Regions from separate parts of the Bradyrhizobium sp. SZCCHNS2022 genome, predicted to be linked through region 4. Evidence: predicted binding sites of a transcription regulator. Region 4 holds the regulator's gene; each other region holds the start of a gene.
What was found. The regulator LexA, encoded in region 4, represses DNA repair genes until DNA is damaged. The targets are predictions, from matches to a motif close to TGTTCNNNNTGTGTTCNG.

Region 1 (7,689 bases), 3.9 Mb from region 4:
CGTGCAGCCGGGCGACACGGTGGAGTCCCTCGCTCACCGCATGACCGGCGTCGACCGGCCGGTCGAACGCTTCCGGGTGCTGAACGGGCTCGATGCCCGCGCGCAGGTCAAGGTTCGCGACCGGGTGAAGATCGTGGTGGAGTGACGCTCCTTCGGGCGCTCGCCTGCGCGACAAATCAGATGCATGGCGCAGACTGCGCCTCAGAGAGGGTGTCGTCCCGGCCCTGAGCCGGGACCCATAGCCGCCGTTTTCCGTTGCTGAGCACGCTGGAGCGGCCGCCGTCGCAAACCACAACGTCCTGTGGTTATGGGTCCCGGCGTTCGCCGGGACGACAGCGGAGAGATTGGAAGCGGCGCGGTCTCCGCCAACAGAGACGGACCAAACCGACAACCAAACAAAAAGCCCGACCTCGCGGCCGGGCTTTCGTAAGCAACTAATTGGAAAACGCTGGAACGGTCGATCAGGCCGCCTCATCCGCCACGGCGGTGTCGTCGCCGTCGATGTCGTCACCCTCGGCGTCGGCATCGCCCTCGGCGACCGCGTCGGCCTCGGTCTTGGCGCCGCGGCGCGGGCTCTTGGCGAGCTGCGTCTCGATCTCCTTGACGGCCTCGGTCTCGGTCGAGTGCTGAACCACCGCGATCTCGCGCGACAGACGGTCGAGCGCGGCTTCATACAGCTGGCGTTCGCTGTAGGACTGCTCCGGCTGCGACTCCGAGCGATAGAGGTCGCGCACGACCTCGGCGATCGCGACGATGTCGCCCGAATTGATCTTCGCTTCGTACTCCTGGGCGCGGCGCGACCACATCGTGCGCTTGACGCGGGCACGGCCCTTCAGGGTCTCCAGCGCCTTCTTCACCAGCGCCGGATCGGACAGCTTGCGCATGCCGACATTGGCGACCTTGGCGGTCGGCACGCGCAGCGTCATCTTGTCCTTGATGAAGTTGATGACGAACAGCTCGAGCTTGGCGCCCGCGATCTCCTGCTCCTCGATGGCCAGGATCTGGCCGACGCCGTGAGCGGGATAGACGACGAATTCGTTGGTCTTGAAGCCCTGGCGCTGGGTCGGCAGCTTCTTCTCCTCGACGCGCGGCGCGGCCGCAGCGGGAGCCGCCGGCTTGGCGGCGGGGGCAGGAGCAGCCGGTACCGCGGTCTTGGTGGCCTTCGGCGCAGCCGCCGCCTTGGCAGTCACGGTCTTCGTCACAGAGTCCTTCGCAGCCGAGTCCTTTGCAAGAGTGGTCTTCGCGGCGGATGCTTTCGCGGCAGTCTTGGCAGTCTTTTCAGGCATTGCGCTTCTTTTGTTCTTGGTGGACTTGGCAGCCGAGGCCTTTGCGGCAGCCCGAATCTCCTTTACAGGAGCGCGGGCACGGCCCTTGGAAACGCTGCGGCTCGCCGCGGCGGCTTTTTTTGTACTCTTGGAAGCACTCTTTTTACGCGTTTTCTGTGACACAGCCTGCGCGCGGAACTGCCACGCCCCTGTTTGATGTTGCGGGAACCTAAAAGGGCGGCCAAAAAAGTATACGCATGGCCGGGTTCGGCTCTGAGAATGTGCCATATATAGCACATTTCCCGCAAAAATCAATGATTTAGAGGCTCCAGGGGCGGTATTGTGACGGATCCGCGAAGTTAGGGTTAAGTGAAGCGTGCCAGAATCGAACACTCCTGCACGGGCTGTTCCCGCACCGCAGGATGCCTCCTAGGCCATTGTTTCCGCGTGGCATTCCGATCCGGCTGACGTCCCGCGGCCAGCCTGCTCGGCGCTCGGCGAGCGCCGGTTGCCACGCGACCCGCTAGTCTCCGGCGCCGGCCTTCGACGAAAAATATTTCTCGAACTTTCCGCCTTCGCCGTCGTGCTCCTTGGCATCGCCCGGCGGATCCTTCTTCTGGGTGATGTTGGGCCAGGACTTGGCGTATTCGGCATTGACGCCCAGCCACTTCTCCAACCCCGGCTCGGTATCGGGCTTGATCGCGTCCGCCGGGCATTCGGGTTCGCACACGCCGCAATCGATGCATTCGTCCGGATGAATGACGAGCATGTTCTCGCCCTCGTAGAAGCAGTCTACCGGGCAGACCTCAACGCAATCGGTGTATTTGCATTTGATGCAGTTTTCGGTGACGACGTAAGTCATCCAGGGCTCCGGAACGGATCAATAAATCGGCAGGCTTGCACTAGCGCAGGATGTGGTGTGCCGCAAGGGAAGCAGGACCAAGAACTGAACCGGAGTTGCGCAGGCGCAACCCCGTCAGCTTCGTTCAGCGCCGTCGAGATCATCATACAGCCCACGCACCGATGCTGCGTCACCCCGGCGCGCGGCGAACCCCGTCACCTTGAGCACGCGGACGCTGCGATCGAGCGCGATGGTCAGCACGTCGCCGGTCTTGACCCCGTGTCCAGGCGAGGTCTCGCGCACGCCGTTGACACGGACGTGGCCGGACGACACCAGCGCCGCGGCGCTGGTGCGAGCCTTGACCAGCCGCGCGTGCCACAGCCACTTGTCGAGACGCTGGCGCTCTGACGGAGTGTCAGACGTGGGCGTTGTCCTTCCGATCGATACGGCCAACCGGACTGCCGGTCAGTCCTTGCGGTTGTTCGCCGCAAGCTGCTCCTTGAGCGCGGCGAGCTTGGCGAACGGCGAGTTCGGATCGACCGGCCGGTCGCGATCACGACCGCCCCCGCCGCTCGACGCATAGGGTCGCAGCGCCGGGCCGCTGTCGCGCTTGTCGCGACCGCCCTTGCCGAAGTCGCGGCCGCCGCGTCCCTCGCGATCACCGCCGAACTTGCCACCCTTGTTGCGGTCGCGATTCTGGTCGCGCCCCTTGGCATCGTGATCGCGGCGCGGGCCGCGGTCCTCACGTGCCGGCGCTGCTGCGCCCTCGGCGGGAGCCGCACCGCTCTCCGGCGGGCCCTTGCGGAAGTCCTTGCCGAACTCCTTCATCCGGTCGCGGCGGCCATGGCCGCGATGCTGACGCTCGCGTGCCTCGCCGCCTTCGGCCGAAGCTGCCCCTGCAGGCGCTGGCGTGCCAGCAGCCTGCCCGCGCTCGTGCTGCGGACGATTGTGCCGGCCCCGCTGATGATGATCGTGACGCGGCCTGCGCTCCTCCGAGCGTCCGCCGGGCCGCCAGACTTCGATCAGGACCGGCTCGGCCGCGGGCGCCGCTTCGGCAGCGGGAGACTCGGCAACCGGCGCGGTCGCCGGAGCATCGCCCGCGCTCGCAGGCTCGCTCGGAGCAGCTTCAACGGTCTCCGGCTGCGGCGCGTCCGCCACCACGGCTTCGGCCGCAGCGTCGACGCTCGCGGGGACCGGCTCGGCCGCAGCGGCTTCACCGGCCGCGTCCGGCGTGACGAAATCCACGGTCGGCAGCGAGGCCAGAGCCGACGCCGGCGCGGTCTCGACCTGCTCCTCACCGGCAGCGTCCGGCACAGCGACGACCTGCTCGATCACCGGAGCAACGGCGGCCTCTGCGACGGTGGGAGCCTGCTCGTCGGCCGGCTCGCTGGCAATCGCTGCGACCTCATCGCTGGGCGCGTTCTCGTGTTCCGCCGGCTCAGCCGCAGTCACCTGAACGGCAGCCTCGACGGGCGCCTCAGCCACGGGCTTCTCGTCGACGGGCTTCTCATCGACCGGCTTGGGCGGCAGCGGCGGGCGCTTGTCCATGCGGTAGCCGAGCGCGCGGAGGATCGAAGCGAAATCCTCGCCGGCCGAGCCGGTGAGCGAGGTCATCGCCTGGGTCACCACGAAACCGCGGCCGTCGAACGCGCCGGCCGGCTTCTCGCCCTGCGCATTCTCGCGCCAGGCCAGAGCAGGACGAATCAGGTCGGCAAGCCGCTCCAGGATGTCGACGCGCACCGCGCGCTCACCGGCCTGCTTGTAGCCGAGCACGCGATAGGCGTCGCGCGGCAGCGCCTTGTCGACCGGGAACGATGTGCGTCCCGAGCTCGCCAGATGCTGCGCTCCGGTCAGCGCCGACATGTCGACATTGCCCTGCTTCTCGGCCCACAGCAGCGCGGCCAGTGCGCGCGCGGCCGGCTTGAGCAGCGCCGGAACGTAGATGTGATAGGCGCCGAAGCGCACGCCATATTTGCGCAGGACCGCACGCGAGGGCTGGTCGAGATCCTTCATCTCCGCCGCGATCTTGGTGCGCTCGATGACGCCGAGCGCCTCGACCAGCTGGAACGCGATGCCGCGGGCGATGCCGGTGATGTCCTCGGCCTTCGACAGTTCGAACAGCGGCCCGAGCAGCTTTTCGATATGGGTCTTGAGCCACAGATCGAGCCGGGCCTGCACCTTGTCGCGGGCAGCCCCGGTGAGCCGCTCGTCGGCAATGATGCGCAGGCGCGGATGCAGGGCGTCGTCGGCCGCGACGAGCTTGGCGACGGCGTCGCCGGTCCAGCGGATGGTGCCATCGGCCGTCAGCACGATGTGCTCGTCCGGCGCATTGGACAGCTTCTCGGCACGGGCCTCGATCTCGCCGGCCAGCGCCTTCTGGGCAGCAGCCTGCAAGGCCTTGGCCTCGGAGCCGGCCTCGGCGGCGTCGGGCGCGAAGGTGAATCCATCGAGGCGGCCGATCGCGTGCCCTTCAACGATCACTTCGCCGGTCTTGCCGATTTCCGTATTCAAAACACTGTTCTCCCGCAGGCGCCGCATCAATACACTGGTACGACGATCAACGAAACGCTCCGTGAGCCGTTCATGAAGGGCGTCTGACAATTTATTTTCGAGTTCGCGGGTAATCCCCTGCCAATAATCCGGGTCACGCAGCCAATCCGGCCGGTTGGCCACGAAGGTCCAGGTGCGAATTTGTGCAATCCGCCCCGACAGCGTGTCGATATCGCCGTCCACGCGGTCGGCCTGATCGACCTGGGCCGCGTACCAGGCGTCCGGAATACGCCCCTTCTGCATCAGGAAGCCGAACACGGTGGTCACCAGCTCCGAATGCGCGGCCGGCGACAGCCTGCGATAGTCCGGGATCTGGCAGGTTTCCCATAGACGCTCGACCGCCGCGGCGCCATGCGCCATGTCGCGCACCTCGGCGTCGCGCGCGGCGTGATCGAGGACGCGCAGATCCTCGGCGATCGGCGCGCGCGTCAGCGCCTCATGCCCGGGCGCGACCGCCAGCGACACCTGCAACGCGCTGAGGGACGCGAAATCCAGCTTCGAGTTGCGCCATTGCAGCATCTTCACGGTATCGAAGGCGTGGTTCTGCAGCGCATTGACCAGCTCGGGCTCGAATGGGCCACAACGCCCGGTAGTGCCGAAGGTGCCGTTGCGCGTTGCGCGCCCGGCCCGGCCTGCAATCTGGGCAAACTCGGACGGCGTCAGGCGGCGGAACTGATAGCCGTCATACTTGCGATCGGAAGCGAAAGCGACGTGATCGACGTCGAGATTGAGGCCCATGCCGATCGCGTCGGTGGCGACGAGATAGTCGACGTCACCGTTCTGGAACATCGCGACCTGCGCATTGCGCGTGCGTGGCGACAGCGATCCGAGCACGACCGCCGCGCCGCCATGCTGCCTGCGGATCAACTCAGCAATCGCATAGACCTCGTCGGCCGAGAAGGCGACGATCGCGGTCCGGCGCGGTTGTCGGGTGATCTTCCGATCGCCGGCGAATTCGAGTTGCGACAGCCGGGGTCGCGTTACCATCGAGGCTCCCGGCAACAGCCGCTCGATGATCGGGCGCATCGTCGCCGCTCCCAGCAGCAGCGTCTCGTCGCGGCCTCGGCGGTTCAGGATGCGGTCGGTGAAGACGTGGCCGCGCTCGAGATCGGATGCGATCTGGATTTCGTCGACGGCAAGGAAGGACACGTCGAGGTCCCGCGGCATCGCCTCGACGGTCGAGACCCAGTAGCGCGGATTTTTCGGCTTGATCTTTTCCTCGCCGGTGATCAGCGCGACGGCCTCGCTGCCGACGCGATCGGCGATCTTGTTGTAGACCTCGCGCGCGAGCAGCCGCAGCGGCAGGCCGATGATGCCGGACGAATGCGCCAGCATGCGCTCGATCGCGAGATGGGTCTTGCCGGTGTTGGTGGGACCGAGCACGGCAGTGACGCCGCTTCCAGGGGCACGGTCGGACATGCGCTCGAAGGGCGAGGCAGCCGAAGAAGACGAAAAAGCCATTCGTTAAATGTGGGTCTCGAAGCCGGCGTTGGAAGCGCGCGGTTCACGCGCGATGAAGGCAAATTTTGGCGGTGTCTGGAGAGGCTGCGATGCTGACCCCTGTCTCACATTGTGACGCATATAGTGCCGCAGCTTAAGCTTCGGAACGCCTTGAGAACGAATCACGAAGGAATCGCTGACTCCATCGTCTTTCCGGCTTCGTTCACCGCAACATCTCGCGCTCTGCGATCAAGTCGGCACTAGATCAAGTTTTCGCGGGCTCGACAAGCAACGCTTTCGCGAGGGAACTGGGGCCGATTGTCGTGAGTCCCGAGTCGAATCAGAATCGGCGAAGAGTCAAACGGATTCACGGGCGCAAGCCGTGAACGCCGACCTGTCACGGCCGTGCCGGCATGTGCCGCGCTGGCCCGTCACGTGAAGAAGGATCGCAGCCGGCGCTGCGCGACTATTGCGTCTTGGCGACGTGCGGCGCGGCCTGGGTGATGAAGGAGGTCGCCTCGAGCATCGCCGTGCCGAACGAGGTCGGGATCACCACCCGGAACGGCACCAGGATGCGCGTGCCCGCCAGCGGCACGAAGAAGATCTCCATGTTGCGGGCCTGCGCCAGGTATTTCACGACGGGCCGGTCCGGAATGTAGCCCGCGACCGGCGTGAAGTAGACGGCGCAGACCAGCGCCGGACCACGATAGCCCTTGTCGGCCTTGACGTTCTCCATGCGCTTGTAATCGAGCTTGAGCTCGTAGCGCATGCGTCCGTCGAACACCGGCGCAGCGCCGCGGCACGAGTCCGGGGACAGCAGTTCCCCATTGCCGGGCACGCGCACCAGCGACGCCGTCATCGGATCGAGTACGCCGCGCTTGTGCGCATCGGTCACAGGAATGCGATCGGGATCGACCGGCGGTGCCGGCTCGATGGCGAAATCCTTCACATTGCCGTTCTGCAGATTGATACGGATCTGCTCGGACTTCTTCCCGGCAGTGGTCGATGCCTGGTAACTCTGGCCGACCAGCGCGCCGTTGACGACGCGCCCCTGCACCGAGCCCGAGCCCGAGCCTTGCGAGAAGCTCTTGAGCAGCCCGGCGGTGCCGCCCTGCGCCGAGGCGCCGTACTGCTCGTCGCCGATCTCGATGGCCCAGGTGCCCTTGCCGACGGGGATACCGGCCAGCGAAGCCGTGTATTGCGCATCCAGCCGGGATTGCGCCTGTGCGTCTTGCGCCACCAGCACAACGACGAGCGCGGCGCCGGCCGCGACCAGACGACGGGGGAGGAATGAGGAAGCCGAGATGATGGTCACGTGAGGATTGATCCTGCCGATCCGCCTGCCTGAGCGCCGGATGCCTCCGGCGCGCCGTCCTTGCTACTTAAGCCAAAAACGCCTTCGAACAACGCGAACCGTCCGACAATGGCGGTTTGTCCAGCGCTTTGCGCCAGAACTGCCTCCGAAAGCGGTCCTCCGAAATCTGCCGGAATCACGCGCCGACCGCCGGACCGCGCCAGCATGCCGCCGTTCTGGCATTCGGGGCTGCCGCGGGACACCATCCATCCCGTCCGAATGCGCCCTTTATATGGTCT
Region 2 (7,689 bases), 3.4 Mb from region 4:
ACATCTACCTGCCGCTGTCGCGCTTGCTGTCGATGTATGTCGATGCGGCGCAGCGGCTGTACTACGCGCAACGCCAGTTCCTCGGCATCCGCGACCGCAAGATGCCCTACATCATCGGCGTCGCCGGCTCGGTGTCGGTCGGCAAGTCCACCACCGCGCGCGTGCTGCAGGCGCTGCTGACGCGCTGGTCGCCGCGGCCCAAGGTCGACCTCATCACCACCGACGGTTTTCTGTTTCCGAACGCAGTGCTCGAACGGCAGGGCCTGATGCAGAAGAAGGGCTTTCCGGAGAGCTACGACAAGGCACGGCTGCTCGCCTTCCTCTCCGACATCAAGGCCGGCCGCCATCCCGTGCGTGCGCCGGTCTATTCGCATCTCAGCTACGACATCGTGCCCAATCAGTGGACCGAGATCGATCAGCCGGACATCCTGATCGTCGAGGGCGTCAACGTGCTGCAGACCGGGCCGCTGCCGCGTGACGGCAAGGCGGTGCCCGTGGTGTCGGACTTCTTCGATTTCTCGGTCTACATCGACGCCGACGAGGCGGTGCTGCGCAAATGGTACGTGAAGCGCTTCCTGTCCTTGCGCGACACCGCATTCCACGATCCGCGTTCCTACTTCAACCGCTACGCGCTGTTGTCGGACGAAGAGGCCATCGCGACGGCGATCGCGATCTGGGAGCGCACCAACCTCGCCAATCTCGAAGACAACATCCTGCCGACACGCCCCCGCGCGACCTTGATCCTGAAGAAGGGCGCGGACCACGAGATCGAGACGGTGGCGCTGCGGCGGTTGTGAGTTCGCCGTGTAGCTGCACAAATTTCGCGACTTGTCGCGGGCCGAATAGTCTCTCCGTCATTCCGGGGCGCGCGAAGCGCTAGCCCGGAATCCATAACCACAATCGGTCATGTGAACCGAGCTGCTCGTGGCCAAGGTCTTCAACAAAGAGCGGCCTGTGGCTATGGATTCCGAGCTCATTCGCGCTGCTTCAAAATGGCTGCGCCATTTTGCGCGCGAATGCCCCGGAATGACCCGGGGAGAGAGCTTGCCTTGCGTATGCCCACTTACTGCCCGGCTTATTAGGCTTGCGCGGTGCAACCTCTCCCCGCCCTTTTGCGGGGAGAGGTCGGATTGCGCAGCAATCCGGGTGAGGGGCATGGCACATACGCTGCCTAGTTCGCGGTCTCTCGGACGAGCAGGGCGGCTCTGAGCGGCAGATAATTGGCACCACCCGTGTGGTTGCCCCTCACCCCGACCCTCTCCCCGTGAAGGACGGGGAGAGGGAGCCCAGGCACCGCCCGTGCTACAAACTCATCACTACGCCGCCACCTGCCGCGCCGCGGCCAGATTGGCCAGTGCCTCGTCCAGCTTGTCGCGGTCGATCGGCTTGACCAGGAAGCCGTCCATGCCCGCCTCGAAGCAGGCATAGCGATCCTCGACCAGCGTGTTCGCCGTGAGCGCCAGGATCGGCGTGCGGCGGCCGGGCTCACTGGCCTCGAGCGCCCGAATGCGCTTGGCGGCAGCGATACCGTCGAGCTTGGGCATCTGCACATCCATCAGGATCAGGTCGTAAGGCGTGCCGGCCGAACGTGCCGCGAGCCAGGAATCGAGCGCGGCCTCGCCATGCACGGCGATGTCGGCATGATGCCCGAGCTTGGTCAGCAGCGAGCGCATCAGCAGCGCATTGATGTCGTTGTCCTCGGCCACGAGAATCGACAGGCCCGCGCCGGCGCGCGCCGCAATCGGCGGCGCGATCATCGGAACGGGATCGTCGATCAGCGCCGAGGCGGCGCCATCGGCGTCAAATCCGACACGCGCCGCAAGCGATGCGGCGCGCAGCGGTTTCACCAGATAGAAGTTGAACGGCGCAGTCGGCGCCAGCTCGTGGCGGCTCACCGGCGTCACCAGGACGATCAGTCGCGTCGTATGACGCTGCGCCGTCATGCCGAGGCCGCGCGCCGTCTCGCTGCCGATGGCATCATCCACCAGCACGGCGTGCCAGGCCCGCTCGGGCAGCAGCGCCTCGGCGACCTCGGTCTCGGCGACGAGACAGGTCTGCGCGCCCCAGTTCTGCAGGCGCCGCTCGATCAGCTCGGCCTGCAGGCCGGGCGGCGCGATCAGCATGATCGACTGTCCGGTCAGGTCGGGCCCGCGAAAACTGTTCTGCTCGCCGCGCTCCAGCGCCGCCGGCAGCGGCACGGAAACCTCGAAGGTCGAGCCGGCGCCGAGCTCGCTCTGCAGGCTGATCCGGCCCCCCATCCGCTTGACGATGCGGTCGGAGATCGCCAGCCCAAGGCCAGTGCCGCCGAAGCTGCGCGCGACGCTGTCGTCGGCCTGCTCGAACTCGCGGAAGATGCGCTCCTGTGCCTCGGCGGCGATGCCGATGCCGGTGTCGCGCACCTGGAAGCTGATCTCGTTCGGCCAGATGCCGGGCTCGGCGATGACAGCGACGCCGCCATTGCTCGTGAACTTGATCGCATTGCCGGCCAGATTGAGCAGCACCTGGCGCAGCCGCGCGGCATCGCCGGTCACCCAGGTCGGCAGCCGCTCATCCATGTAGGCCGCGATTTCCAGCTGCTTGGCCTGCGCGCGCGGCGCCAACAGCTCGGTGATCTCCTCGATCAGCGCGGCAAGCGAGAACGGCTGCGCCTCCAGCGCCAGCTTGCCGGCCTCGATCTTGGAATAGTCGAGCAGCTCGTCGATCAGCGACATCAGCGCTTCGCCTGATGTGCGCACCGCCTTGGCGTAGGTCGTCTGCTCCGGCGTCAGCTGCGTCTCCAGCAGCAGCCCGCTCATGCCGAGGATGCCGTTGAGAGGCGTGCGGATCTCGTGGCTCGCCATCGCCAGGAAACGCGACTTGGCGCGGTTGGCCGCATTGGCCTGATCGCGGGCGTCGGCGAGCGCGCGCTCGGTCTCCGTGCGGTCGGTGACGTCACGGCCGACACATTGCAGCACGGCGGGGTGTCCGGCGTCGGAGCGCACCAGCGCCTCGCGCCAGGCGATCCAGCGCGGCCCGATCGCGCTCTCGATGCGCTGGTCGTGCACGCGCGTTCCGCTGGGCTCCAGCGCGCTGTCGCCCTGCTCGATCAGCGCGAAGGCGAAGCGGCTGCCGACCAGGTTCTCGCGATCGAGACCGGCCATCTGGCAATAGGCGTCGTTGACGAAGATGATGCTGCCGTCCTGCTCGCGCATCACGATGAGGTCACCCTGCTGCTCGAACAGATTGCGCGCGCGCTGCTCGGCCTCCTGCAGCTCCCAGTTCCGGTCGGCCAGCACCTCGTTGTGGAGCGCGATCTTCTGAAGCTTCTTCGCGACGAAGCGCAGCCGCATGCTCAGCGTGGCCAGGCCGACGCAGGCAAGCGCGAACAGGAAGCTGGCGCCGATCGCAAAGGTGTGCGGATTGTAGCCGGAATTCTCGGAGATGCTGGCCTTGATGAAGCCGTAGGCGCCGCCGAAGCCGGCGGAGAAGATCATCAGGGAGCGCAGGATCGCGACGATGGTGCGATGACGGCGCATGAACCGGCGCAGGCGCAGCCTGATGCGAAAAAACGGTCCCATGTCCATCTCCCCCGGTGCCGTCGATCCCATGTCGTGGCCGACCCGCACCATGCGGCGTCGGTATTGCCGAGACTTTGAAAGGTCATGCAGGCCCGACCTGGCGCTGCAGAGATGGTGAACCGGGCGTTAGCCCGGCTCACAGAACCGGGTTGGCCGGCGACGATGCGTGGCCACGGGCCGCGACGATCAGCGCGGCGGCCTCTCTTGCCGTGGTGCGGCTGGAGCGGACGTAGATGCGATAGTCGAAATCGCCGTCGGCCGCGGCGTCGACGCTGAGATAGATGCGCGGCGCACCCGCAAGCGGATCGGCGGCGATCGCCACGAGCTGCGTTGCGGCGCTGATGCGGCAGCCCCGATCCTCCCGCGCGGGAGCATCGTCGACCACGACGAAATCCGCCGTCTCCGGACGCTCTGCCAGCGCCACGCGGACGGTCGCCAGCGCGGGATCGTCGGTGAAGTCGACATGGAGATCGGCGGGATAGGGCGCGGAGCCGAGCGAGACGGTGTCGGCACCGACGGCAATGCAGGGCTGCGGGGAGGGCGCCAATTCGAGCTTGGCAACAACCGCTGCCGCGATCAGCGGCACGGCCGACACGAAGACATTGAAACGCAACATGACACGCACCGACGCGGAAGGCCTGATGACGAAACGCGGGCCTTATGGTTGTCGGAGCGTAAAGAGAAGTCGTTACCAGAGTGTTGAAAAAGACGAGGCGTTCACGCCGCATGGCGATTGTCTTCCGCCAGCGCGCGATACGACAGCGCCTCCGCCAGATGCAGCCGGCCGATGGTGTCGACATGGTCCAGATCGGCCAAGGTGCGGGCGACACGCAGCACGCGGTGATATCCGCGCGCCGACAGGCGCATCGTCTCGGCGGCCTCGCGCAGCAGCTTCTGGCCCGGCGCATCGAGCTTGGCGATCTCGTCGAGCACGGCGGCGGGCGCCTCGGCGTTGGTCCTGATCTGCGGCAGGCCCGCTTTGACATAGCGGGCGCGCTGCAGGTCGCGCGCGGCGGCGACGCGGGCGGCGACCTCGGCGGAGCCTTCCTTCGACGGCGGCAGGATCAGGTCCGCGGCCGTGACGGCCGGCACCTCGATGCGCAGATCGATGCGGTCCATCAGCGGGCCGGAGATGCGCATCTGATAGTCCGACGTGCAGCGGTCGATGCGGCCGCGCTTGCAGGCATAGCCGGGCTCGAACGCCTTGCCGCAGCGGCACGGATTCATCGCGGCGACCAGCATGAAGCGGGCCGGGTAGGTGACGCGGTGGTTGGCGCGCGAGATCGAGACCTCGCCATTCTCCAGCGGCTGGCGCAGCGAATCCAATACGCGCGGATCGAACTCCGGCAGCTCGTCGAGAAACAGCACGCCCTGATGCGCCAGCGAGATCTCGCCGGGACGGGCGCGCAGGCCGCCGCCGGTCAGCGCCGCCATGCTGGCGGAATGATGCGGGCTGCGGAACGGCCGCCGGTTGGTCAGCGCGCCGCCTTCGATCTCGCCGGCGACCGAGGCGATCATCGACACTTCCAGCAGCTCGGCCGGCGACAGCGGCGGCAGGATCGACGGCAGCCGCGCCGCCAGCATCGACTTGCCGGCGCCGGGCGAGCCGATCATCAGCAGATGATGCCCGCCGGCGGCGGCGATCTCGAGCGCGCGCTTGCCGCTCTCCTGGCCCTTGATGTCGCGCAGGTCGAGCAGGCTGGCGGGTGCCTCCTGGATTTTCGGCTGCGGCCGCGACAGCACCTGCGTGCCCTTGAAGTGATTGGCGATCTGGATCAGTGACGTCGCCGCGATGATCTGCAGGTCGGGACTCGCCCACGCTGCCTCGGCGCCGCAGGCCGCCGGGCAGATCAGGCCTTCCTCGCGCGCATTGGCGCCGATGGCCGCCGGCAGCACGCCTGCCACCGGCGCGATCGAGCCGTCGAGCCCGAGCTCGCCGAGCACGGTGAAGCCACTGAGCGCATCCGGCGGAATCGCCCCGATCGCAGCCATCAGCCCGAGCGCGATCGGCAAATCGTAATGGCTGCCTTCCTTGGGCACGTCGGCCGGCGCCAGATTGACGGTGATCCGCCGCGCCGGCAGCGCGAGCCCCGAGGCGATCAGCGCCGAGCGCACCCGCTCGCGCGCCTCCGACACCGCCTTGTCCGGCAGCCCGACGATCGCGAATGCCGGCAGGCCGGGTGCAACCTGGACCTGCACGTCGACCGCGCGGGCCTCGATCCCCTCGAAGGCAACGGTGGAAACGCGCTGGACCATGATGCCCCTCCCGGCCGAGAGGCTAGCGGAAGCGGGCGATATCCGCAAGAACAATACGGGAACATAGGGGCCGCCTGGCGAGGCAATCCATTAACGACGGCCCCGTGCAGCCTCCTGCGGCCGCACTGAGCTTAACGCCCCTTTAGTCCGGCCTTCGCATTCTTTCGCAAAATGCTGATCGACCTGCGCCCGATCACAGCGACGGGTGCCGACAAGAAGAGATGTGTGATGCCCCCAGCGCCTTCGGCCGCTCCGGCCGCCAAGTCGCCCGCCGCCAAGTCGCCCGCCGTCGAGGCGCGGACGGTGTCCGAGCTCGCCACCGACATTCTGCGACGCACGACGAGCCTGTTCCTGGCCGGGCCGCGGCCGGCGCCCGCCGAGCAGCTCGATCTCTACGACCAGATGTTCGCCCGCCTGATGCCCCAGGTGGCGACCGACGTGCTGGCCGAGCTGAGCATGGCGCTGGCCGGCGTCGAGCGCGCGCCTTACGGCACCGCGCGGCTGCTGGCGGTTCATCCGGAGCTGCGTGTCGCCGGGCCGATGCTGGCGAAGGCCCAGGTGCTGACCGAGCGCGACCTTGCCGAGTTCATCAGGAGCTCGAGCCCGGCGCATCTCGTTGCGATCGCCGCCCGCCGGGGCATCGGCGACAGCCTCACGACGCAGCTGATCGCGCGCGGCTTTCCGCCGGTGCGCATGGCGCTGGCGCAAAACCTGACCGCGAAACTGTCCGAGGACGGCTATCGCAGCCTGTTCAAGATCGCCGAGCGCGACGAGGATCTCGCCGAGAAGCTGGCGCTGCGCAACGATCTGCCGGCCAAGCTGTCGCGCGCCTTTGTCGCCGCCGCGAGCGAGGGCGCCCGCACCCGCTTCATCAAGGCGGCGCCGCCCGCCACCCGCGCCACGCTGCAGGCTGCTCCGACACGCTCGGCCGGCGCGGCGATGCGCGCGATCTGGGATTACGAGCAGGTGAAGGCCGAGGTCGCCACGCTCAACCGCAGCGGCAAGCTCGGCGACTCCGCCGTCAACCGCTTCTGCGTGACCGGCGATTTCCCCGCGGTGATCGCGGCGCTGGCGCTGCTCTGCGTGGTCTCGATCGAGACGATCGAATCGCTGTTGCAGGAGGATCGCCTCACCGATCTGCTGCTCGCCTGCAAGGCGGCGCGGCTCAGCTGGGCGACCACGGCCATGATCCTGCGCGCCCGACCGAGCTGCGACGCGATCGCGGCCGACGATCTCGACGAGGCGCGCAAGCGCTTCGAGAAGCTCGCGCTGTCGGAAGCGCAGTGGAAGGTGCGCGGGCTCGAAGCCGGCTGAGCACGAAGCGGCTGCGTCAGCCCGGCGGCGTCGACGGGTAGGTCGTGAAGTCGATCTTGAACATCGCCGGATCGAGCTTCTTGGTGGTGTCGAGATTGTAGACGGCGACCGTCGTGTCGTAGCCCTGCGGATCGGTCACGGTCCACTGCTTGAGCTGGCCGTCCTTGGCGCCGAGCATCAGCATCAGCCGGCTGGTGCCGATCAGCGCCTGCTTCTCCTCGATCGTGATCGTGACGTAGAGATCGTCGGCGGCGACGGCGATCACGTTGGTGTCCTTCAGCAGGTCGATGCGGTCCGACAGCAGATAGCGCAACGGTGTCTGCGAGAGCGGATAGACGTCCTGGGTCGCCAGCTTGCGGTCGCGGACGACCAGCGACGAGCCGTCGGCCACGATGTCGATCGGCGTCGGCGGATCATATTCGAAGCGCACCTTGCCCGGCTTCTGGATGTAGAAATCGCCCTTGGTCTTGCTGCCGTCGGGGCCGACCTGGACGAAGTTCCCGACCAGCGTCTGCAGCGACGACAGATAGGCACTGACCTTGGCGGCCTGCGCCTTCTGGTT
Region 3 (7,689 bases), 860 kb from region 4:
GGCCGGCCGATGGCCGCCGGCTTGAAAAGGCCGGAGTTGAAATCCTATGATGAATGCCGGGGAGGCGACAGGTCCGGCGAGACGGCTGCGATACCCCGGGTTTGCGCCTGAACCTGGTTCCCTCAGACGGGGCATCCTGCAGACGTGGCATCCCGCGGACTTCGCATCCCGCAGACTTGGCGCAGGGCCATGCAATGGTATAAGGCGGCTTATACCGGGGAGTAACCAATGAAGAAGCTGATCGTGACGATGACGGTCGCCTTGCTGACCGGCTGGGCCGTTCCGGCGATGGCGCAGATGCCGAACATCAATCTTCTCGCGGATGGTCCGTCCAAGACCCCCGAGGAGAAGGAGGCGGAGGCCGCGCGCGACAAGGCCTACAAGGACACCATGCGCAAGATCCCGGATGCCAAGACAAGCTCCGACCCCTGGGGCAATGTGCGCGCTGCGGAACAGCCGAAGACGACCCCTCCGGTGAAGACCACGGCGGCTAAGAAGCCGAAATCCGGCGCCAGCACCAACTGAAGCGATTCGGCGGGCCAGACCCCCATCCTCCGGACTCGGATTCCGCGCAGTCTCGTCTATATTGACGGGGTTGCAGCGTGTCGGGAGTTCATTGATGGGGTTGCGCCCGCGGGACATCGCCAGCCGGATGGCGGCCCGGCGCCGGAAGGGCGACGGCCGCGAGGGCTACGTAAGCGATGGTTACGTGCGCGACACGTTCACCCTGCCGCGCGAGGAAGCGCGTGCCAAGGCGCGCGACTATCTGAGCCGCTATCCCAAGGCCGGCTATATGAGCGCCGTCGAAAGCTGGCGCGAGCTTCCCGATGGCGCCATCGAATTCACGATGCGGCGATTGCCGAGCGCAGACTAAAGCAACGCTGCTCACTCGCGCTCGCCGAGCAGCTTGCGGGTGTCGCGGTTGATGAAGTGAAGCCGGGTGCAGGCCTTGCAAACCACGGTTTCGTAAGCGCATGCGGGGTCGCCTGGCTTCGGCTCTTCCAGCCAATGCTGCACGTTCATCCCGGTCCGCGGACATTTGAAGATCAGATTACCCATACAAGTTTAAGTGTCTGCCAGGAGGGCAACTGGCTACTTGATCTGGATCAAGGGCGCCTGCCGAAATGGCAGGCATTTGCAACAACTTACGCAGCCTTTGGTTGTTGATTGTCGCGCTCGCCATTCAGGGTCGGCGCGACGCGCGGACCGCAAGCCGCCGTCACGCCTGGTCGAGCGACTCGGCCACGATGCGGATGCGAAAGACCGGCTGCCGCGTTTCGTCGAGCAGCTCCATCTGCCACTCGGAATTTTCGGCGAGCTTGCGCGAGATGCTGCTGGCCATGTCGGCGCACACAGTCGTCATCTCTTTCCAGGCTGCATTGCGATCGGCACACTCGGTGCCGTACTCGGACGCGCCTGAGAAGTGGCCGTTACGGATACGAAAGAAATAGAGCGGCATTGCCAAAACCGGTGAGCCCTGACCGCCCCAGGCCGCTGGGTTTGATGAACGCAGCGTAAATGGATGCGGAAACGCCCCTTGGATCAATTCCGGTAAAATACGGTCGCCAGTGGCGCCGCTCGCGATGGCCGCCAGGTGTCGTGGCTGCGAAAGCGCATGGCGTCGCGATTCCCGAGCCACCCGCGACGAATGAGCCTCGGATCGCCGCGATCCGAGGCTCGGGTCAACGTCGGAGCTTCCCGGCAGGGCAGTTCGGCAATGACAATTTCAATCTACTTCGTTACGCGCATGCTCACCTTGCGTCACATCAAGGTTGCAGGGCGAACGTGCGGTCTTTTGAGGGCGCGCATGTCGCGCGTCGAAGACCCGCTCAGGCACGACCGTGAGCCGGTAGACGACCTCCGTCGCGCCATCGACGGTTTCGAGCAGCGCGTCGCAGGCCGGGCAGCGGCGGTCTCCTGCAGCCCCGCGCTGCGAATGAAGCTCGATGCGCTGGAGGCCGGCTCTGCAGCAGCGGCAGGTGAGATCATCGCGTGTCATCGACATGATGATGCGTAACCGACGCGATCCGTTCCAGGTCGGCTGCGACAAAACGGCAGCTGCGCTGCTGATCAGTCCCCATGCGGGGGCGCGCAACGTCAAAAGCCCCGGACGCGGTCCGGGGCCTTCTTTCGGCGCGGATGGTTTCAGGGCCGTGCGCCTACGGGTGACAGAGCCTGCAGCCATTGCTGGCAGATGGCATTCGAGGGTGACGGCACATCACGCGCCAGTATCAGCCGGTGACATTCGCCAACCGTCATCGAAAACGAACAAACAAATTCGGGGCTGATCAATTCGTTGCGACGCCCGATGACCTGAATTTGTTACCACAACCAAAAGTTTATGACAATGGCCGTGGTTTGACGGTGACCCGGCCGCATATCGCGTGATCTCCATCACGTCCCGTCCAGGTGGCAGGACTTGTCGCCTTCTGATTGTGTCACGCATGCGGGGAACAGCAGCGCCATTTCATCCTGGACGAGCTGCTCGCCGATGGAGGTTCCTGTTGCCTGTCATGACCGCATGCACCGGCAACTCAAGGCCCCGCGGTATGATGGTCAACAGATAAAGAATGCAGGATCGTGTTCTCCTTGCCGAGGTCGGCAGGCCCGCAATCAATCATCGTCTTCGTGGTGCGCGCGAGGCCAGTCGCGGCCATCCTGCTGTGGAACTCGCTGCGACCGAGTGAGGTCGCGCGAGATCTAGGGATCGGCGAGAGCAGGTCGCTGCACGAAATCAGTGCGCGTGCTCATGTCATGAGCCGAACAAAAGTAGAAGGGTTGCGGGAACTTCGTTCTCGTCAGGAGAACCACGGAGCGTGCGGTCTACGCACGCGTGCAGAAGTCTGTTTGTTTGTCGTCTGCTTCAAGGAAAAGTTTTGACGAGCGTGATCGGGCCGACGATGGCGGCATTGAAGTCCGCGAGATGCTCGCTCGGAATCCAGTACTCCAGGTGGTCGCGCCCGCCGGCCTCGTGCACGTCGTAGCGATCGAGAAAATCTCGCCGCACCTCGAAGCGCAGCACATGACCACTGCCGCTGGCCGGCACGTTCCAGTCGCGCGCGATCTTCACCGCGTAGTCCTCGGTCAGCACGGGATAGAAGATGGGCTGCTCGGGAAGGCGCGGCGGAAATGCGCGCATGCCGGACGCTTCGATCAGCGCGAGTTCCTTCGGGCCGACCGGCCGCCACAGCGTCACGGTGGGAATTGCTGTTCGACATGCGGTGCCCGGGCGATGCGAGTTGCTGCGAGTTCGAGAGGAAGCAAACCACGAGCCGCATGGCAAGCTTGATGGCAAATACAATTCTTGGTTGAATTTCGGTTCGTCGCAGTCGAGGGAAGCGAGGCTCGATCGTGGGGATGGTCGGGTCGCAACCGGTGTCGCGGGTCGCGGTTCGGCCAGCCTGTCGCGACTTGGCTCGATCGCGCACCCCGGATCCTGTGCGCAGTCGCCGCTGGGGCTGTGTGATCGGCCGTCCATGCGACCGAGCCACTTGTGGCCTCTGCGAACGATCGGGAAAACGCGCAAGAACATATTGCGAACAAAGAACAGATGGGGTACATTCACCTCAAGATTGCTGCCCGACCTCGTTAACCGTTTGTCCATCCCGCGAATCCCCGCCATAAGGAGCGCCAATGTCCGCCACCGCCCTGCGTATCGTCGAAGGTTCCTCCATGGATAAGAGTAAGGCGCTCTCCGCAGCGCTGTCCCAGATCGAGCGTCAGTTCGGCAAGGGCTCGGTGATGAAGCTGGGCAAGAACGACCGCTCGATGGACGTCGAGACGGTGTCGACCGGCTCGCTCGGGCTCGACATCGCGCTCGGCATCGGCGGCCTGCCCAAGGGGCGTATCGTCGAGATCTACGGGCCGGAATCCTCGGGCAAGACCACGCTGGCGCTGCATACCGTTGCGGAAGCGCAGAAGAAGGGCGGCATCTGCGCGTTCATCGACGCAGAGCATGCGCTCGATCCGGTCTATGCGCGCAAGCTGGGCGTCAACATCGACGAGCTCCTGATCTCGCAGCCGGACACGGGAGAGCAGGCGCTGGAGATCTGCGACACCCTGGTGCGTTCCGGCGCGGTCGATGTTCTGGTCGTCGACTCCGTGGCGGCGCTGGTGCCCAAGGCCGAGCTCGAGGGCGAGATGGGCGAGTCGCTGCCGGGCCTGCAGGCCCGCCTGATGAGCCAGGCGCTGCGCAAGCTGACGGCGTCGATCAACAAGTCCAACACCATGGTGATCTTCATCAACCAGATCCGCATGAAGATCGGTGTGATGTATGGCTCGCCGGAGACCACCACCGGCGGCAATGCGCTGAAATTCTATGCTTCGGTACGCCTCGATATCCGCCGCATCGGCGCGATCAAGGAGCGCGACGAAGTGATCGGCAACTCCACCCGCGTGAAGGTGGTGAAGAACAAGCTGGCACCGCCGTTCAAGCAGGTCGAGTTCGACATCATGTATGGCGAGGGCGTGTCCAAGATGGGCGAGATCCTGGATCTCGGCGTCAAGGCGGGCATCGTCGAGAAATCCGGCGCCTGGTTCTCCTATGACAGCCAGCGGCTCGGGCAGGGGCGCGAGAACTCGAAGACCTTCCTCAAGGCCAACCCCGACATGACCGCGAAGATCGAGGCTGCGATCCGCCAGAACTCCGGTCTGATCGCCGAGCAGATCCTGGCCGGCAACGCCGAGCGCGATGCCGACGGCGACGGCGAGGAGCCGGCGGAGGAGTAGAGCGAGCATCGCGGGCGCCGGGGACGTCGGTTTGACGACGTTCCGGCGCCCGTCGTTTGCCCATACGTCGCGCTCCGGTGGATTGGCCTGGTTTCTGCGGGTGCAATCCTTGACGCAGCGCGCGTCCCTTGAGGGATGACTTGTCTCCGGGGGCAAACAGGAGAATCCGTGTTTCCGGATCGCCGGATCTGCGCAGTCGATGAGAGGGCGCAGGCCTTCTGGCGCCGGTTTTCGCCGAAATCGATTGCGGGCGGCCCAATGCGCCGTGCGCCGGTCGTGCCATGACGGAGCCAAGCGGATGACAAGCCTCATTCTCACGGCCGACGACCCCGGCGCCGGTGCGCTACGAAGAGGCGGCTTTGCCGATCTGGTGGTGCCGATTCTGCATCGTTTCGTGTGGGGGCCTTTGCCGTCCGATGCGGATCTGTCGGCCTTTCTCGCCGGACGCCCGCCGCGACAGAAGATGGCGCACTGGTTGGATTTCGCCTCGCGGCGCGAACTGATGGCCGCCGGTGTGCGCAGCCAGGGTCTTCTCGAAGTTGTCGATCGTTGTGATCGTGTCGAGCTCTGGATGGACACCCGACCGAACGACCAGCTGGTGCTCATCTGGCTCTTGGATTATCTCCGCCATGACGCGGAGATCGCGACCAAGATCGTGTTGCGGCATGTCGATACACCGCTTCATGCGCCAGCTTGGCAAATCGCCGAGCAGACGATGGGCATTGCAGTTTCACGCGAGCATATGGAGCTCGGTCATCTCGCATGGCGGGCTTTTCGAGCGTCGACGCCGCAGGCCTGGTGCGATCTGTTGAAGCAGGATCTGAGTGCGTTGCCGCAGCTTCGGCGCTGCGTGCTGGAGATGCTCGATGAGCTTCCGGGGGCCGCGACGGGCCTCGGCGCGTCGGAGCTGAGAATCCTGGAATTGCTGTCCGCCGGCTACGAGCGCCCGCTCGACGTGCTGCCGCCCTTTCGGGAGCGCTTTCAACGACGCGTGTTCGACTATTGGGAAGCCGGCGCGCTGCTCGACGGTCTGGCGCTGGCGCCGGTGCCCGCGATTTCGGGCCTGGCCGAGTGGCCATTCTCGATCGAGATGCACCACGGCCGTGAACGTCTCGACCGCTACAAGGCGAGCACGCTTTCGCTCACGCCGCTCGGTAAGGCCATCCTTGCCGGCGAGGAGGACTTTACGGCCCTCAATCCCATCCGGCGCTGGTGGGGCGGCACCGAATTGACCAACGCCAATCTCTGGCGCTGGCATGGCGTGCTGATCGCGCCGGACCCCGACACGGCTCACGTCATCGACTGTCGTGAGCCGTGGCAGGTGACCGATTGGAGCGGGCGCGAGGCAGCTTACTCCGCTGCCTGCGCGTAGTCGTCGACCGGCGGGCACGAGCACACCAGGTTGCGATCGCCATAGACGTTGTCGACGCGGCCGACCGGGCACCAATACTTGTCGGTGCGCGAGGTGCCCTCCGGGAAGCAGCCTTCGCTGCGCCGATAGGCCCTGGTCCAATCGTCGTCGGCGATGTCGTGCACCGTGTGCGGCGCGTGACGCAGTGGCGAGGCCTCGATCTTGAAGCGGCCCTGCTCGACCTCGGCGATCTCCTTGCGGATCGCGATCATGGCGTCGCAGAAGCGGTCGAGCTCGGCCTTGGACTCCGACTCGGTCGGCTCGATCATCAAGGTGCCGGCGACCGGGAAGCTCATCGTCGGCGCGTGGAAGCCGTAGTCGATCAGGCGCTTGGCGATGTCGTCGACGGTCACGCCGCTGGTTGGCTTCAGCGGGCGCGGATCGATGATGCATTCATGCGCGACGCGGCCGCGCTCGTTGCGGTACAGCACCGGGAAATGCGGATCGAGGCGTGCCGCCACGTAGTTGGCGTTGAGGATCGCGATCTCGGTGGCGCGGGTCAGGCCATCGCCACCCATCAGCAGCATATAGATGTAGGAGATGGTCAGGATCGAGGCCGAGCCGTAGGGCGCCGCCGACACCGGGCCCACGGGGTGCGCGGTGGCGCCATCGGTGTTGGGATGACCGGGCAGGAACGGCGCCAGATGCGCCTTGACGCCGATCGGGCCCATGCCCGGGCCGCCGCCGCCATGCGGAATGCAGAACGTCTTGTGCAGATTGAAATGGCTGACATCGGCGCCGTAATCGCCGGGACGGGCGAGGCCGACCTGGGCGTTGAGGTTGGCGCCGTCGAGATAGACCTGGCCGCCATGGGCATGGACGATGTCGCAGATGTCCCGGATGTGCTCCTCGAACACGCCGTGCGTCGAGGGGTAGGTGATCATGATCGCCGCGAGCTTCTTGCTATGCGCCTCCGCCTTGGCCTTGAGATCGGCGAGGTCGACATTGCCGCCCGCGTCGCAGCCGACGACGACCACCTCCATGCCGACCATGTGCGCCGAGGCCGGGTTGGTGCCGTGGGCGGAGGAGGGGATCAGGCAGATCGTGCGATGGCTCTCGCCACGCGCGGCATGATAGCCGCGGATCGCCAAGAGGCCGGCATATTCGCCCTGCGCACCGGAGTTCGGCTGCAGCGACACCGCGTCATAGCCGGAGATCCGGCACAGCCAGTCCTCCAGCTCGGCGAACATGGTGTGATAGCCGGCGGCCTGGGCGCGCGGCACGAACGGATGCAGGCTGGAAAATTCCGGCCAGGTCAGCGGGACCATCTCGGTGGTCGCGTTCAGCTTCATCGTGCAGGAGCCGAGCGGGATCATCGCGCGGTCGAGTGCGAGGTCGCGGTCGGCAAGCTTGCGCAGATAGCGCAGCATCTCGGTCTCGGAGCGATGCGCGTGGAACACCGGATGCGTCAGGTACGGCCGTTGCCGCTTCAGCTCGGCCGGGACGGCGTCGCGCGCCTCGGCCTCGATCACGGCGTAGGACAGCTCGCCACCGAAGGCGCGCCACACGGCTTCGACGACATCGGGCGTCGTGGTCTCGTCGAGCGCGAT
Region 4 (7,689 bases):
CGGCTCAGCTACAGGCTGCCGCAGCTGGTGGTGAAGGACTATGCCGGTCCGGCGCGGTTTGCCGCGATCCCCTCCGGCGCCAGCATGCTCGACACCTACCGGGCGCTCGCCCAGCAGTTCGTGACAATCAGCGCATCGTCGGTCTCCGTGCCGCGCACCACGGGCACCATGGACGGCGGCCCCTCCGCCGGCCCGGCCGAATTCGCCTATTCCGGGCTCACGTTCGAGACCATCAAGGCCGGCCGCATCGCCAGCTACAAACTCGACGAGGTCACCTTCACGATGACCCCGCAGCAGCCGGGCGGCAAGGCCGACAAGATGCAGGGCCGCATGGCCGGCATCGTCCATCAGGACATGGACGCCAACGCGATCCTGGCCGTGCTCGATCCCGACGCCGCCAAGGACGACAAGACCTATCGCATCAACGGCAAGTTCACGATGGGCGCCTACGAGATCACCACGGACTCCGGCCTGAAGATGCGCATGGACAGCGCCAGCGCGGACGAGTTCAGCGTGCGGCCCTCCCGGCTGCAGCTGCCCGCGCTGTTCGCCGTCCTTCCGGCAACGCCGGCCGCCCAGCCGACGCCCGAGCAGGCACGCGAGCTGATGGACAGGGTCGCCGGAATCTATGAGGGCATGGCCATCAAGAATGCCGAACTCCGCGGCCTGTCGATCGAGACGCCGCAAGGGCCCGCCAAGCTCGCCTCGTTCCGCCTCGACCTCCAGGACGGCAAAGGCGACATCGCCGTCGAGGGGTTTGACGGCCGCGGGCCGAACGGGCCGATCAAGCTCGGCCGCTTCGCGCTGAAGAGCTTCGATCTCGCCGGCCTGATGCATTTCGCCGCCAAATATTCCGCCGCCGGCGCCAAGCCCGCCCCGGCCGATGCGGCCGAGATGCTCAAGCTGCTCGCCGGCATCGAGCTGAAGGCCCTGTCGACACCCTACAAGTCCGGCGACAAGCCGGTGCAGATCGACACGATCAGCCTCGATTGGGGCCAGTATGTCGGCCCGATCCCGACGCAGGCACGCCTCGTCGCCAAGATGGCCGGGCCGCTCGATCCCTCCAACCCGGCCTTCCTGCCGCTGCTGGTCGCCGGCATCGACACAGCCGCGCTCGATGCCGATCTCGGCCTTGGCTGGACCGAGAGCGCCGGCACCTTCGCGTTGTCGCCGTTCAAGCTCGAGGTCAGCAATCTGATCGGTGCCTCCGCCAGCGTCTCGCTGGCGCGCGTGCCGCGCGACGTGTTCACGGTCGATCTGCAGCAGGCGACGGCGGCGGCGGCGCAGATCGAGGCGTCGGGGATCGAACTGGCGTTGCGCGATCTCGGCGCCGTCGACGTGTTCGTCGCCAACTATGCGCGAACGCACGCGATCCCGCGTGACGCCGCGCGCAAGGCGCTGGTCGACAGCATCAAGGCGATCGGCGCACAGTTCGCCGCCGACAACGCCGATGTCGCCGCCGCGGTCGACGCCCTCGGCCGCTTCGTCGAGAAGCCGCGCCAGACGTTTACGCTGAAGCTCTCGCCGCGCGCCAAGGTGCCCGCCATGCAGCTCGCCCAGCTGATCGCGATCGACCCGCCGAGCGCGCTGGCGCAGTTCAAGATCGAGGCGCAGACGGCGCCGTAAGACTGACGCCGATCGGAGCAGCGCGCCGAAGCAGGACGTGAGTCCACGTCTCTCTCCACGCGTCATTCCGGGGCGCGCGCAGCGCGAGCCCGGAATCCATACTCCGGGACGGTGATTGGTGAAGGAGGTCAAGCGAGCAGACATCCCGATCCTCTCGACCGGTCGTGGTTATGGATTCCGGGCTCGCGCTGCGCGCGCCCCGGAATGACGGGCGGAGAGAGCGTGCCATCAGGCGGCAACGTTGCACGCGGAGAATAGCGCTCGCTGATCAAGACGCACGGTTGGCACCTCGCCGTCAGCACACACGTCCACGATCCCGCGGCTGAAACGCCCGAGTTGATCCGGTTCGTTCCGCCCTCGCTTAGCGAAGAGGGCGCAGGGAATGCCGGGTGCTGGCCGCAACCCATGGCCCGCCTGCGAACAAAAATGCAGGCGGCAGGTACCACAGGTTCAGCCGGTCATCCGGCATTCCCTGCGCGGTGGGCTTGTCGGCTGCTTCGCGCTCTCCCTGGTGCACCGGGCTTGTTGGCCACCATGACGACAATGCGCTTCGAGCGCCTTGCGCTTGACACCAGCGTCGGGGTGTCGAGACCACGCGACTTGACCGCCTGCAATCCGCCGTTCGTCCACGCGCCATCAGCGCGTTGCGACAGACTGCAGCCACCGCCTCCCCACCTCACGTTTCGTGACGACCGCGAACCGTCCCTCTTCATCGAGGCGGGATGCGCGAGAAGATGCAGGTGATCTGCCCGACGGCGCAAGCGGAAACAGTGCGGCAAACTAACACGACGGGCAGTTGGCGCATGGCGGAGATGCGGAAATTGCCCGTCGGGCAGACACGCGGAGGAGAGCGACGAACGACGACGCTGCTGTCTAAGTCGAACCGACTATGCGGATCGGACATCCGGTCTGATCGGTTCTCTCGGTCCAGCCGGTCCCGATCCAACGGAAGCGACTTGCCCCGGGGACTTGGCCGCGCCGTGCACGTTCGGTTAGAACGCGACTCCCGCGAGTCGTCCCGCCTCCGTCCGAAGGAACTCTCATGGCCTTGATGCCGGTGTCCGATGCGTTGTCTGCGGTGCTCGCCGGCGCCGAACCGCTGGCCGAGGAGATGGTCGGGCTGGACGAGGCGTTTCACCGGGTGCTGGCGCGTGACCTCGCGGCGCTGCGGACGCAGCCGCCGGAGGCGATGTCGGCGATGGACGGCTATGCGGTGCGCGCGGCCGATGCCGACAAGCCCCAGGCGCGGCTCAAGGTGATCGGCGAGGTCGCCGCCGGGCGGCCGTTCGATCGCGTCCTCGGGCCTGGCGAGGCGGCGCGCATCTTCACCGGCGGCGTGGTGCCGGACGGCGCCGACGCCGTCGTGATCCAGGAGGACACGATCGCGGACGGCGATCACGTCGTGCTCAGCGAGGCCGCAATCACGGGCCGTCACATCCGGCCGGCAGGAGTCGACTTCCACGAGGGCATGGTGCTGCTGAGCGCCGGGCGCCGGCTGAGCGACCGCGATCTGTCGCTCGCCGCCAGCATGAACCATCCGGCGCTGCCGGTGCGGCGGCGCCCGAGGGTAGCGCTGCTCGCCACCGGCGACGAGCTGGTGATGCCCGGCGCGACGCCGGGTCCGGGCCAGATCGTCTATTCTAACGGCTATGCTCTGCGCGCGTTGGTGCGCAGCGAAGGCGCCGAGCCTGTCGATCTCGGCATTGCCGCCGATACGCTCGACGCCACGGTTGCCGGCATCCGCCGGGCGCGCGAGGCCGAGGCCGACATCCTGGTCACCACCGGAGGCGCCTCGGTCGGTGATCACGACCTGGTCAAGCAGGCGCTCGAGGCCGAGGGCGTCGAGATGGCGTTCTGGAAGATCGCAATGCGACCGGGCAAGCCGATGATGCATGGCCGGCTCGGCGGCATGAGGGTGATCGGGCTGCCGGGCAATCCGGTGTCGTCCTATGTCTGCGCCATCCTGTTCCTGGTCCCCTTGATTCGACGCCTGCTCGGCCGCGACGAAGCGCTGATGCCGCGCGAGACCGCCCTGCTCGGCCGCGAGCTCGCCGCCAACGATTCGCGCGAGGACTATCTGCGCGCCCGGCTGGAGGAACGCGCCGACGGCACGCTGGTCGCGACACCGGTGACGCAGCAGGATTCGTCGCTGCTCGGCCATCTCGCGCTCTCCCAGGCGCTCGTGATCCGTCCGGCCTTTGCGCCGAAGGCGCCGGCCGGCAGCCCCTGCGAGATCCTGCGCCTGCCGAACTGAGCGGTTTTCCCCGGCAAAGCCCGGATCGTTCATCATATTTTTAGGATTGCGGAACACACATCGAACATATAGTGTCCGTTCATGATTTGTTTTTAGTATGTTGCGGGCGACGCGAATACGAACGTCCAACTCCCATTCGCCCTTGGACGCAGGGCGCGGACTCGGACGATACAAACTGGGGACCAGGTCGAGATGCTGACGCGCAAACAGTACGAACTTCTGCGGTTCATCAATGAACGGCTCAAGGAAGCCGGCGTGCCGCCGTCATTCGACGAGATGAAGGATGCCCTCGACCTGCGCTCGAAGTCCGGCATCCACCGCCTGATCACGGCGCTGGAGGAGCGCGGCTTCATCCGCCGGCTGCCCAACCGTGCCCGCGCCATCGAGGTGATCAAGCTGCCCGAGCTGTCGCAGGCCGGCAACAATCGCCGCGGTTTCACGCCGTCGGTGATCGAAGGCAATCTCGGCAAGGTGCGGACCTCGACGCCCGCGCTCGATGATGGCGAGCGCCCGGTCGCGGTGCCTGTTATGGGCCGCATCGCCGCGGGTACGCCGATCGAGGCGCTGCAGACCCGCAGCCACACGATCAGCGTGCCGGCCGACATGCTCGGCAATGGCGATCACTACGCGCTCGAGGTGCGCGGCGACTCGATGGTCGATGCCGGCATTCTCGACGGCGACATGGCGCTGATCCAGCGCAACGAGACCGCCGACACCGGCGACATCGTGGTGGCCCTGATCGACGATGAGGAAGCGACGTTGAAGCGTTTCCGTCGCCGCGGCGCCTCGATCGCGCTGGAGCCTGCCAATACCGCCTATGAGGTGCGCATCCTGCCGCCCAACCGGGTGAAGATCCAGGGTAAGCTGGTCGGGCTCTATCGCAAGTACTGAGCACGTGCTGAGCGCGGACGCGCTGGCATCGGACGACATGCACAGTTGAGCGGCGGCGCGATGCTTGGAGCGTCGCCGCAGCTCAAAAACGAGTCACACGCGAATGCACCTCATGATGTGCAGCGCGGCACGCTCAAACGCTTGTGATCATCAGCGGCCACACGCCATGCAGATCAGCGCAGAATTGCCGTGAAGCGCGCGCTAACATCGCCTCGATGTCCACTCTGATAGAGGCCTGCGCCTGTCCGGGGGGAAGCGTGGGTCGGCTATCTCTCAGCGAGGAGCGATCCGATGTGTGACTACAGCCTCCATGCCGTTGCCTCCCGTCCTGCCAAGGTCGGCGAGACGCTGATATCGACGACCTTCCGCGGCACCGCGACCCGCGGCTTCGCGGTGGAGACCGAGCCCAACGTTGCGGTGTGCATGCTGCCTGGCACCGAGCTCGCCTTCGCCGAGGACGTCCGCTACGACAGCCGCTGGCTCTGGACCCGGACGATCCGCGAGCGCGTCGCCAAGTTCAACACGATCGAAAAGCACATCCCCGACCGCCATCACGACGCCATCGAGTTTGCCGACGGCCGGCACGTGCTCGTCACGCAGCTCTGCGAAGGCCAGCGCGTCACCGTGCTGCAGCTGCCCGTCACCAGGCAGCCGGGCGAGCACCGTCCGGATAGCGCGGAGGAGGCGCCGGCATCGCAGACGACGCGGATTCGCCGGATCAGCATCACCTGACACGCGTCGTCGATTTCGTCGTCTCGGATCGCTCGCCCGCAGCCCTCGGCCGGCACCTGCCGAAGCCGAGGGCGCGAGCATCAGCGCGGAAGCCGGACGAACTAATCCTCGATCACCTGCTCCGCCTCCGGCGGAGTCGCATCCTGGCCACGCGACGCAGGCGCGCGCGGTGTCAGGGTCATGTCGAATTCGCCGGTATCGGCCGAAGCCGGCCACCACGGGCGATCCGTGCCACCAGTGCGCACCGGCGTGACCGCGAAGCCGGCGCCCCGCTGCACCAGCATCAAGGCGCCCTGCTGCTGCAGACGCGGGCGGTCGATCACGGCGGCCGCACACGACGACGGCGCGGCGCGCGCGGTCACGATCAGCGCGGCACGGACGCAATCATCGGCGATGGCGTCGGCGCGCAAGGTCATGGCGACGAAACGGCCATCGGCCATCGCCACGACACAGCCCGCCTCGTCGCAGGACACACCGTCACCGAGTGCAGCATCGGCGGGCAGGCGCGCATCGGCATCGGCGGCGAGCCACTCCTTAGTGACGAACACGTCCTTGCCGGTGCGCATCACATGCAGGCGCCCGTCGCGGCCACGCACCGCCACCGCGCGTCCGTCTCCGGCAATGAGAATGTCGGGCAACGGCGTCGTGGCGGCCCACAGGGTGGCCGCCGCGAGCACGACGGCGCCCGACCAGCGCAGCGGCGTCCGCAACAGCCCGATCAGGATGAGTCCGAGACTGGCCAGGATCAGCGGGCCGATGCCGAACGCCGGAATCCGTCCGACCGCGCCCGGTAGCGCCGCCACCCAGCGCGTCACCGCGATCATCCAGTCGATCCCGAAACCCATCAGCGACCACCAGAAGCCGTCAAGGCCAAACGGCACCGCCAGCAGTCCCATCAGGCCGGCAGGCATCACCAGCACGGACACCACCGGCATCGCCGCGAGATTGGCCAGCACGCCGTAGGGCGTGACGCGATGGAAGTGGAAGGCGGCGTAGGGCGTCGTCGCGAGCCCCGCGATCAGCGAGGCCAGCAGCAGCATCGCAAGCTCGCGCCCGCCCCACAACGCGATGCGCTGCGAGGCGGAGCTGTCCGGCGTCGCGAACAATCTCGGCAGGCCGAACTGCACCAGCGCGACGAGGCCGAGCGTCGCCGCGAACGACATCTGGAAGCTCGGATGCACCAGCGCCTCGGGCGCTGCGACCAGCACGATCATCGCGGCGACCGCGAGCGTGCGGAAGGTGACGGCGCGACGGTCGACCATCACGGCGATCAGCACGACCGCCGTCATGAAGAAGGATCTCTGGGTCGCGACCTCCGCGCCCGAGAGCAGGAGGTAGAACGCGGCCGCGACCAGCGCCGCGACCGCCGCCCACTTCTTGATCGGATGGCTGACGGTGAGGCCCGGTATCAGCGCCAGCAGCGCGCGCACCGCGAAGAACACGACGCCGGCGACGACTGCCATGTGATAGCCGGAGATCGACAGCACGTGGCCGAGGCCGGAGACGAACATCGCGTCGTTGACATCGGGCGTGATGGCGTCGCGCCGCCCGGTCAACAGCGCCGTGGCGATGGCGCGCTCATCGCCGTCGAGCCGGGCGCGGATGCGCGCATCGATCGCATCGCGCAGGCCCTGCATCACAGCCGCATAGCGCAGGCCGAAGCCGGCCGCCTGCGGCGGCGTCACGGTCGTGATCGTTCCCATGACGAAGCCGGAGGCTCCGATGCCCTGGAAGAACATGTCGCGCGCGAAATCGTAGGCGCCCGGCCGCACCGGCGCGAGTGGCGGCAACAGCCGTGCCTTGAGCTGCACGAAGCTGCCGACGTCCGGGGCGGTGCCCTTGCGCACCGCGAGCCGCACCCGCGCCAGCGTGATCGCATTGCGCGGGCTCTCCATCGCAGTCACGCGCAGCACGATGCGGTCGCTGCGCCCGCGAATGTCGCGCGCCTCGACGAAGCCCGCGAGCGACACCGAATAGAGCGGTCGCGCCAGCACCGGATGCGCCACGCGCGCGGTCTTCACCGTCGCCACCGCGAAGCCGCAGGCGGCGGCCGCGATCATCACCGCCGCCGGAAACAGCGGTTGGCGCCGCATCAGCATGGCGACCAGACAGAACAGTGCCGCGGCGATGGCGCTGACCCACAACACCGGCTCGTGATCTGCGGAGAGATACAGCGCGATGCCGGC

Region 1: a site for LexA is predicted at 6,259-6,276, ahead of QXZ94_RS28425 (helicase-related protein). Genes of this name have one in related genera too.
Region 2: a site for LexA is predicted at 5,860-5,877, ahead of QXZ94_RS26325 (YifB family Mg chelatase-like AAA ATPase). Genes of this name have one in related genera too.
Region 3: a site for LexA is predicted at 3,525-3,542, ahead of recA (recombinase RecA). Genes of this name have one in related genera too.

What each region holds. Positions count from the first base shown of each region.
Region 1 covers NZ_JAUHHZ010000001.1:6,346,817-6,354,505, reverse strand. Annotated here, with positions in the region: gene QXZ94_RS28445 (M48 family metalloprotease) at 1-145, shown strand, start outside; gene QXZ94_RS28440 (CarD family transcriptional regulator) at 462-1,286, opposite strand; gene fdxA (ferredoxin FdxA) at 1,789-2,127, opposite strand; gene QXZ94_RS28430 (RNA-binding S4 domain-containing protein) at 2,242-2,547, opposite strand; gene QXZ94_RS28425 (helicase-related protein) at 2,572-6,117, opposite strand; gene QXZ94_RS28420 (DUF3108 domain-containing protein) at 6,563-7,411, opposite strand.
Region 2 covers NZ_JAUHHZ010000001.1:5,880,727-5,888,415, forward strand. Annotated here, with positions in the region: gene coaA (type I pantothenate kinase) at 1-797, shown strand, start outside; gene QXZ94_RS26315 (PAS domain-containing hybrid sensor histidine kinase/response regulator) at 1,317-3,557, opposite strand; gene QXZ94_RS26320 (hypothetical protein) at 3,694-4,173, opposite strand; gene QXZ94_RS26325 (YifB family Mg chelatase-like AAA ATPase) at 4,275-5,813, opposite strand; gene QXZ94_RS26330 (DUF2336 domain-containing protein) at 6,042-7,127, shown strand; gene QXZ94_RS26335 (outer membrane lipoprotein carrier protein LolA) at 7,144-7,689, opposite strand, start outside.
Region 3 covers NZ_JAUHHZ010000001.1:3,287,830-3,295,518, reverse strand. Annotated here, with positions in the region: gene QXZ94_RS14670 (hypothetical protein) at 229-525, shown strand; gene QXZ94_RS14665 (hypothetical protein) at 620-874, shown strand; gene QXZ94_RS14660 (hypothetical protein) at 886-1,023, opposite strand; gene QXZ94_RS14655 (DUF6894 family protein) at 1,220-1,459, opposite strand; gene QXZ94_RS14650 (hypothetical protein) at 1,727-2,005, opposite strand; gene QXZ94_RS14645 (hypothetical protein) at 2,864-3,157, opposite strand; gene recA (recombinase RecA) at 3,634-4,728, shown strand; gene QXZ94_RS14635 (DUF1835 domain-containing protein) at 4,973-6,100, shown strand; gene gcvP (aminomethyl-transferring glycine dehydrogenase) at 6,079-7,689, opposite strand, start outside.
Region 4 covers NZ_JAUHHZ010000001.1:2,431,712-2,439,400, forward strand. Annotated here, with positions in the region: gene QXZ94_RS10835 (hypothetical protein) at 1-1,626, shown strand, start outside; gene glp (gephyrin-like molybdotransferase Glp) at 2,669-3,880, shown strand; gene lexA (transcriptional repressor LexA) at 4,073-4,771, shown strand; gene QXZ94_RS10850 (hypothetical protein) at 5,063-5,503, shown strand; gene QXZ94_RS10855 (ComEC/Rec2 family competence protein) at 5,605-7,689, opposite strand, start outside.